One region of the Enterococcus saccharolyticus subsp. saccharolyticus genome, then DNA from elsewhere that is predicted to be linked to it. Evidence: predicted binding sites of a transcription regulator. Region 1 holds the regulator's gene; each other region holds the start of a gene.
What was found. Region 1 encodes LexA, which represses DNA repair genes until DNA is damaged. Its sites were predicted from a motif close to CNAACANNTGTTNG; they were not measured.
Positions count from the first base shown of each region.

Region 1 (3,297 bases):
TGCCTCCCAGTTTTCTGGAAGTTCGCCAGCAAACGCTTGTTTAAATTGGCTGGCTAATTCTGGATAAGCTGTTTCATATTCTGCAAATAAAGCATTCCAAGCTTCCTCTGCTTGCGCACCTTTATCGACCATTGTTTCTTTAAAGCGTGTAGCCACTTCTTCAGGAACAGCGAATTCAGGATAGTCCCATCCGTACGCTTTTTTCGCTGCTTGAATGCCTTCTGCTCCTAATGGCGCGCCATGTACAGAAGAGGTACCCGCATTTGGTGCACCGAAACCAATCACTGTTTTCACTTCAATCAATGTTGGTTTGTCTGTTTCAGCTTGTGCTTCTTCAATTGCTTTTGAAATAGCTACTAAATCGGTTCCTTCTGTTACAAGGATATGTTGCCAACCATATGCTTCAAAACGTTGACCAACGTTTTCTGTGAAAGCTTTTGAAGTTGGACCATCTAAAGAAATATCATTTGAATCATATAAAACAATTAATTTTCCTAATTTCAAATGACCGGCCATTGAAGCTGCTTCTTGAGAAACACCTTCCATTAAATCGCCATCACCACATAAACTATATGTGTAGTGGTCTACAACATTAAAGTTCTCACGGTTATATGTCGCAGAAAGGTGTGCTTCAGCCATTGCCATCCCTACAGCCATCGCAATCCCTTGTCCTAACGGTCCAGTTGTTGCTTCGACACCATCTGTATGCCCCACTTCTGGATGCCCTGGTGTACGGCTTTCCCATTGACGGAAGTTTTTCAAGTCGTCCGTTGTGACATCGTATCCTGCACAATGCAATAAGCTATATAATAACGCCGAACCATGTCCTGCAGAAAGTACAAAACGGTCACGATCGACCCAATTACGAGAAGTTTTTGGATTCACTTTCAAATATTTCGTCCATAATGCATAGGCCATTGGAGCAGCACCCATCGGTAATCCTGGATGTCCAGAATTCGCTTTTTGTACAGCATCAATACTTAATGTACGTAAGGTATCTACACCAAGTTGATCAATTTTATCAAACAATACTAACGCCTCCTATTTAGGTTTTTTTTACCTATATTACACACCTATTATAAAAGATACCTTTGCAATTATCAACACTTTTTGCATCGGTATCTTTTATTTTACTTTCTATTGTGTAATCCTTTAGCTTTTTGAATTTGTTTTAATTTCTCAGGAGTCACATCATTACCTTCTGGATCAACCACTTTCATCCCTTCAATATGATGCTTCATCCCACCACGAAAGGCCTTAATATATTCTTGTCTTAAAGCCTGTTGTTCGTTTTGTTCGTCTTCTGTTAGACCTTCTGCTTTTTTCTTTCTGGCTAACTCATTAATTCGCTCGATTTTTTCTTTGGATAACATGATTTCAAGCCCCTTTCTTCTCCATCTTATACAAAAGAACCGAAAAATACAATCAAAACAGAAAGCGAACGTTTGTTTGATTTTTTTTTTACCCTATGTTACACTACGTTTAAGAAAACTAGTCATATTTTTCATTTTGATAAATGATTTAAATAAAGGAAAGAAGGTGTTCGTTTTGGCAAAACGTACAGAAAACCGACAACTTGAAGTGTTAAAATTTATTCATACTCGTGTCAGTGAAAAAGGATACCCTCCTACCGTGAGAGAGATTGGCGAAGCTGTTCAACTTTCCTCTACCTCAACTGTTCATGGACATCTATCACGTTTAGAGAAAAAAGGCTTAATTTTAAGAGACCCTACAAAACCACGTGCAATAGAATTAACTCCACTTGGATTAGAAACAATTGGTGCACAACAGCAACAAATTCCTTTATTAGGGGTGGTGACCGCTGGAGAGCCCATCTTAGCAGTTGAAGATGCTTCTGATTTCTTCCCAATCCCACCAAATTTAATGGAAGACAATGGGCAATTATTCATGTTAACCATACGTGGTGAAAGCATGATAAATGCTGGTATCTTAGATGGTGACCAAGTGATTGTCAGAAAACAAGACATCGCTGGCAATGGCGATATCGTTATTGCGATGACCGATGAAGATGAAGCAACATGCAAAAGATTTTATAAAGAAAAAACACATATTCGTTTACAACCAGAAAATGATTATATGGACCCCATTATTTTACCAAGTGTTAAAATCTTAGGGTTAGTTGTTGGTTTGTATCGTCATTTTTAAAAGTTAGATAAAAAATATCCAAACGAGATTCTCGTTCGGATATTTTTTTCTTATTTCAACGAATACCATAACCGTTTTTGTTTAGTTTGAAAGAATTTCTGCGACCAAACCACTGATAAAATCAGGATGCGTATTGGGCATATTTAAACGGCCATATATACCGCCTAATTCTTCAACTAATTCTTTACATTCGATGTCATTGTCATATAGCGTTTCTAAATTATCGGCAACAAAACCAAATGGTAGATAAATAATTTCTTCATAGCCCTCTTTCAATAATTCTTCGGTTACATCTTCTACTCGAGGTCCAATCCATTTATCCGCAGTCCGTCCTGCACTTTGCCACGCATGCCCAAAGTCTAATACACCATGAACACGGCCAGCAATGGCTTTTGCTGCATTCGTAATTTCATCGACATAAGGATCGCCATTTAACAACAAACGTTCTGGTAAACTATGCGCGGTAAACAAGAATTTTTGTTTTTTCTCTGTATCTAGTGCCGCTTGAATTTGATCTGACCAAAAAACTTGAAAACCATCTTGTTGCCAAAAATGACGATGTGCAGTGTATGAAATTTCTGGATACGCCGTCAATTCTTTTTCTACGCGATCATGATATTGCTTGATAAAACTAGAGTCATGTGGTGCTAGTACCATTCCATGAATCACTGTAAATCCTTGGTTCACAATTTCTTTGACTGTATCTTCAATAAATGGCTGAATATGACGTAATCCAGTAAATACGCGATACTCTACCTCACCTATTTCGTTCAATTTTTCTTCAACAGCAAGACGTTGTGCTTCAGTAATTTGAGCTAATGGAGAAACACCCCCAATTTCTTCGTAACGTCCAGCTAATTCATCGTAAAGTTCTTGTGAAGGTTCTTTTCCATGACGAATATGGGTATAATACTCCCAAATTTCTTCTGTATTATTTGGTGTTCCGTAACTCATTAGTAAAACTGCTTGCTTTTGCATGACAACTTATGCCTTCTTTCTCATATAAAAAATAAAAATCAGTGTAACAACCATTAAACCAAGTAACATTTGTGAAAATCCTAGTGAGCCTGTCGCATGTGCTAAAACACCAATTAAGGTAATACCAATTGTCATTCCTAATTTTTTACAGAC
Region 1 covers NZ_CP118957.1:1,341,960-1,345,256, forward strand. Annotated here, with positions in the region: gene tkt (transketolase) at 1-1,029, opposite strand, end outside; gene PYW32_RS06935 (DUF896 family protein) at 1,131-1,373, opposite strand; gene lexA (transcriptional repressor LexA) at 1,549-2,166, shown strand; gene hemH (ferrochelatase) at 2,248-3,144, opposite strand; gene PYW32_RS06950 (MFS transporter) at 3,151-3,297, opposite strand, start outside.

Region 2 (3,297 bases), 260 kb from region 1:
ATCCTTCTTTATCGGCATCTAAAATAGCCACTAATGAAACTTCAGGAACATCTAATCCTTCACGAAGTAAATTAATTCCCACTAATACGTCAAATTCACCTAGACGTAAATCACGAATAATTTCAGTCCGTTCTAACGTTTTAATATCACTATGCAGATATTTCACTTTAATTCCTAATTCTTTGAAATAATCTGTTAAGTCTTCTGACATTTTCTTCGTTAAAGTGGTAACAAAAACGCGCTCATTTTTCTCGACACGTTCATTAATTTCACCAACTAAATCATCAATTTGCCCCATAATTGGACGGACTTCAATCACTGGATCTAACAAACCAGTTGGACGAATAATTTGTTGAACCACATCATCCGTTTGTTCGTGTTCGTAAGGTCCAGGTGTAGCAGAAACATAAATAATTTGATTCACATGCTCTTCAAATTCGGTCAATTGTAACGGACGGTTATCTAAAGCGGAAGGCAAGCGAAACCCATAATCGACTAACATTTGTTTCCTTGCTCTATCGCCATTGTACATCCCTCTAATTTGTGGCATCGTAACATGCGATTCATCGATAACAATCAAATAATCTTTCGGAAAGAAATCGAGCAACGTATAAGGCGGTTCTCCTTCATGTCGTCCATCCATATGACGAGAGTAGTTTTCAATACCAGATGTGTACCCCATCTCACGCAACATCTCGATGTCATAATTTGTCCGTTGTTCCAAGCGTTGTGCTTCTAGCAACTGATTATTCTCTTTTAAAATGGCTAAGCGCATATCTAACTCTTGTTGAATAGAAGCAATCGCATGTTCCATATGATCACTATCGGTTAAAAAGTGCGTTGCTGGGAAAATCGACACGTGCTCGGTTTCTCCTAAAACTTCTCCTGTTAATGCGTCTACTTCTCGAATACGATCAATTTCATCGCCAAAAAATTCGACACGTAACGCACGTTCATCACGCGAAGCTGGGAAAATTTCTACCACATCACCACGGACACGAAAACGACCACGTTGGAAATCAATGTCATTTCTTTCAAATTGAATATCAATCAATGAACGTAACAATTCATCACGGCTAATTTCCATTCCCACACGGACAGAAACAACTTGTTTTTGATATTCCATTGGTGACCCCAAACCAAAAATACACGACACTGATGCAACAACTATTACATCGTTGCGTTCTAACAATGCACTGGTTGCAGAATGTCGCAGCTTATCAATTTCATCATTAATACTGGAATCTTTTTCAATATAGGTGTCACTTGAAGGAACATAGGCTTCCGGTTGATAGTAATCATAATAACTAACAAAATACTCTACCGCATTCGTTGGAAAAAATTCTTTAAATTCGCCATATAATTGGCCAGCTAATGTTTTATTATGCGCAATAATCAACGTTGGTTTATTTACATTTTTGATAACATTTGAAATTGTGTACGTTTTACCTGTACCGGTCGCACCTAGTAAAATTTGTGCTTTTTTGTTTGCTTGCACGCCTTCCGTCAATTCTCTAATCGCTTCTGGCTGATCTCCTGCAGGTTGATAGTTGGAGACTAATTCAAAATGATGAGTAGTATCTCTTTCAATCATAAATTGCATGCCTTCTTTCTTCTTTAAGCGTCTTAAAACAAACACCATCTACTTTTATTATTTTAACACAGCGAACATACTTTCGCTATTTTTTATAACTTTTCCCCAATAAAACCATGAAATATTGATATTTCTCACACTTAATGTCAGAAACAAAGATATTTTTTCGCAAATTTCGGCTATTTTCTTGCCTAGTATAAAAGCTTTGATATATAATTTTGTAATATCTGACACTTAGGAGGAATTATTTAATATGAAAAGAAAAACTCTATTCATTTCATTATTTTCGTTTGTTATGACGTTATTCTTTTTTGCAAGCACAACTACATTTGCTGCAGAAAAAACGTATAAAATAGGGACAGATGTCACATTTGCACCTTTTGAATTTCAAAACGAAAAAAATCAATACGTTGGGATTGACATCGATTTATTGCACGCTATCGCTGACGATCAAGATTTTGACGTTGATTTGCGCCCTCTTGGGTTCGATTCATCTGTACAAGGAGTACAATCAAATCAACTTGATGCAATGATTGCTGGGATGAGTATTACAGATGAGCGTAAAAAAAGCTTTGATTTTTCAGATCCATATTTTGATAGTGGGATTCAAATGGCTGTAAAAGCTGACAACAAAGACATCACTTCCTTGGATGATTTAAAAGGAAAAACAGTTGGTGCTAAAGTTGGGACAGAAAGTGCAACTTTCTTAGAAGACAACAAAGAAAAATATGATTTTGATATCAAAAATTACGATGATGCAACTGGTTTATATGGTGCTGTTAAAAATGGAACAGCCGTTGCAATTTTTGATGACTATCCCGTTTTAGGTTATGCCATCAATCAAGGGGAACAATTAAAATTAATTGGTGAACCTCAAGCTGGTAATTCCTATGGTTTCGCTGTTAAAAAAGGTGAAAACAAAGAATTATTGGACAAATTCAATGCTGGACTAAAGAAAATGAAAGAATCTGGCGAATACGATAAAATTGTCGCAAAATATATCACATCTGGTTCGGAAGAAAAAGCTGCCTCTGGTGAGATGAAAAAAATTGAACCGAAAAAAGATGTCTATGTCATTGCCAGTGACTCTGCCTTTGCGCCATTTGAGTTTCAAGATGAAAACAATCAATACATTGGGATTGACGTTGATTTACTAAACCGTGCCGCTGAATTACAAGGATTTACTATTAAATTTAATCACATTGGTTTCTCTGGTGCTGTTCAAGCCGTTGAAGGCAATCAAGCAGAAGGTATGATTGCAGGAATGTCAATCACCGATCAACGAAAAGAATCATTTGATTTTTCAGAGCCTTACTTTGAAAGTGGAATTCAACTAGCAGTGAAAACTGGAACAACAGGCATCGCTTCTTATGAAGATTTAGATAGTAAAACAGTTGGTGCTAAAGTTGGGACAGAGAGTGCTGACTTCTTAGAAAAAAATAAAGACAACTATGGTTATAAAATTAAGTATTATGATGCAGCCGATCAATTATATGATGCTGTTCGTGTAGGAGCAATTGATGCCTTAATGGATGATTATCCAGTCATTGGTTATGCGATTGCACAAGGTCAAGAACTAGAAACACCAATCGAACGTGAAACAGGTGGCGAGTACGGGTTTGCCGTTAAAAAAGGCCAAAATCCTGAATTACTAGAAATGTTTAACGAAGCTTTAGCTGAAATGAAACGTACTGGGGAATATG
Region 2 covers NZ_CP118957.1:1,085,586-1,088,882, reverse strand. Annotated here, with positions in the region: gene uvrB (excinuclease ABC subunit UvrB) at 1-1,594, opposite strand, end outside; gene PYW32_RS05665 (amino acid ABC transporter substrate-binding protein/permease) at 1,848-3,297, shown strand, end outside.
Region 2: a site for LexA is predicted at 1,666-1,679, ahead of uvrB (excinuclease ABC subunit UvrB). Genes of this name have one in related genera too.

Region 3 (3,297 bases), 390 kb from region 1:
ATACTATCAGGTGTAAATCCGTCATTTAGCCATTTCGGTAGTAAATCTTCTGCAGTGCCAGTCTCATAATGGGTGTTTTCATAGCCCATACGTTGAGCATTTCGTTTGGCATCGGCAATCGCTTGGGGAATAATATCCATCCCACGCACTTCTTTGGCTTTATCCGCCACACTTAAACCAATTGTTCCAACACCACAATACGCATCAACCACTGTTTCATTCTCCGTAATCTCGAGTGCTTTAATGGCCTCGTTATACAAGACACTTGTTTGTTTCGGATTTAATTGGAAAAATGCACGGGCCGATAAATCGAAAATTAATCCATTTAAATGTTCTTCAATAGCTTCTTTGCCCCATAAATGGAGGGTATCGTCACCCATTACAAGAGATGTTTTTTTATTTTGGACGTTTTGCATGATGGAAACGACTTCTGGTAGACGTTGGTTGATTTCACGAATTAGGGCATTTTTTTGTGGTAATTTAGGTGAATTTGTAATGAAGACTAGTTGTGTTTCACCCGTTTCAATACCAATTCGTACCATTAATGTGCGTAAAATTCCCGAATTTTTTCGTTCATCGTAAATTGGAATTTGATATTTGTTTACTAATTGCATGACCGTATTAATGACTTTTTGCGTGGTTTTTTCTTGCACCAAGCAATCGTCAATCGCCACAAGACGATGGGAATTTTGTTCATATAATCCAGCTTCAGCCCGCATTTGTTTGGCATTATAGCGTAATTGGAATTGTGCTTTATTGCGGTAATGCCATGGATCATCCATCCCTAAGGTATCACGCAATTCATAGTTTTGATAATTCTTAGGTTTGAATTTGGCTAATGCTTGTGCTAATAAATCTTTTTTGAAATCTAATTGTTTGTTATAAGATAAATGTTGCAACTGGCAACCGCCACAACGATCGTAAAAATGACACGGAGGTTGTACACGATCACGACTTTTTTTGACAATTTTCGTTAGCGCTGCTTCAGCAAAAGTTGGTGTTGCTTTGGTTACTTTGGCAATAATTTCTTCTCCTGGTAATGCTCGCGGGACAAAAATAATCAGACGTTTATAATAGCCAATACCTTCACCATTGATGCCTAGCCGTTTAATTTTCAGTTGTAATGTTTGTCCAGTATTTAGTTGTATAGTTGACATAAGTGCTCCTTTATGTAGATTAATCTTATCCATTTTAACATAGTTCATCCGTCTTGCCTAAAAAAGTATGGTAAAATGGAGTGTTCACTCTGATTGTTTCTTTGCTCCGTTAAATATGGTCTAACAATTCCTCTGATAGCATCCTTTTTATTGGTTATTTCAGTTTATTTTGTTTAAAATAGAATGTATGTTCGTGAGGTGAAGAAATGTTAAAAGTAATAAATGTACGCAAAGAAAAAGGTGCTTTTTATCAAGTCAGTTTTGAAGATAAACGAGAGTTACGAATTTCTGAGGATTTATTAGTTCGTCATCGTTTATTAAAAGGGACCGAGATTGACGAAACGACATTTGAAGAATTAAAAAAAAGCGCAGGATATGATGTTGGTTTACAAATGGCGATGAATTATATTAGTTATCAACTTCGGACAGAACAAGAAATGCGAAGTTATTTGAAAGAGAAAGAAATCAATACCGAAGACAGTCAGAAAATTATTCAACGCTTAAAAGAATTACAATTGATTGATGATGTCGTGTATGGTCAGAGTTATATTCGTACGCAACTACGTTTGAGTGATAAAGGGCCACAAGCATTGATGCAGCAACTACGTAAAAAAGGCGTGAAAGAAGATGTAATTCAAGAAGTAATGATCCTTTATACAAACGAACAACAAATAGAAATTGGATTACGAACAGCGAATAAAATGTTACGAACCATTCGTGGGAAAAGTCATCGTGAAACATTACAAAAATTACGCATGAAGTTAATGCAAAAAGGCTTCTCTAACGATGTTATTACAATTGTTATGGAAGAAATTCCTAACGAAAAAGACGATGAAGAAGAATGGGAAGCATTACAAAAAGAAGGGACGAAATTAGTCCGTAGACATCGTACAGATAAACAAAAAATAAAACAAAAATTGTATCAAAAAGGATTTGATTTTGATTTAATCCAACGATTTATTGATGAGGAAGTAATAGATGGAGACTGAAAACTGGTTGGAATGGGATGAAGATACCATTCATTCTTTCCAAGAGATATTTTTAACTTGGTATCACCAAGAAAAACGGAATTTACCTTGGCGTGCGAATACGCATCCCTATAATATTTGGATTTCTGAAATCATGTTGCAACAAACCCGTGTCGATACAGTCATTGGTTATTATTATCGCTTCATGGAAGAATTTCCGACAATTCAAGACCTAGCTAACGCGGATGAACAAAAGTTATTGAAAATTTGGGAAGGTTTAGGTTACTATTCGCGTGCTCGAAACTTAAAAGTAGCTGCGCAACAAATCATGGATGACTTTGATGGTGTCTTTCCAAATACACCAGAAGAGATTAGTACATTAAAAGGAATTGGCCCTTATACCACAGGCGCAATTAGTAGTATTGCATTTGGTTTACCTGAACCAGCGATTGATGGCAATATCATGCGAGTGGTTAGCCGTTTATTTGAAATAGACGAGGATATTGCTAAAGCTAGTAGCCGGAAAGTATTTGATGCAGCAACACGAGCAATTATTTCTCATGAACAACCTGGTGAGATGAATCAAGCGTTTATGGATTTAGGTTCAAATATCTGCAATCCTACTGCACCAAGATGTGAAGAATGCCCAATTCAACAATTTTGCTTAGCTTACAAAAACAAGCGTCAAACACAATTTCCAATTAAAACGAAAAAAATGAAACCAAAAGATGTCTATTATATTGCTGGAGCGATTGAAAATGCCAATCATGAATTTTTATTGCTACAACGACCTGAAACTGGACTATTAGCCAAAATGTGGCATTTTCCATTACAAGAAGTCACTAAACAGGAATACACAGAATTCGTTCATACTTGGCAAAAAGATGACGAACAGCAATTGAGTTCAGATTTAGTGGCAGAAGAGTTGTCACCACAAATTTTTGATGACTTTCCGGTTGTTTGGCAAAAGAAACACTATGGTGAAATCACGCATATTTTTAGTCATTTGAAATGGCATGTTCTTTTATTTTATGGTCGTACCAGAGAAAACTTTGTACCAGAAAATGGGCAATGGGTTCAATCAGATGATTTTTCAACATTCGTTTTTCCAAAACCACAACAAAAACTGGTATCACAGTTCAATAAATATCAGAAACTTGATAAACATTTCT
Region 3 covers NZ_CP118957.1:953,627-956,923, forward strand. Annotated here, with positions in the region: gene rlmD (23S rRNA (uracil(1939)-C(5))-methyltransferase RlmD) at 1-1,157, opposite strand, end outside; gene recX (recombination regulator RecX) at 1,364-2,146, shown strand; gene mutY (A/G-specific adenine glycosylase) at 2,136-3,297, shown strand, end outside.
Region 3: a site for LexA is predicted at 1,338-1,351, ahead of recX (recombination regulator RecX). Genes of this name have one in related genera too.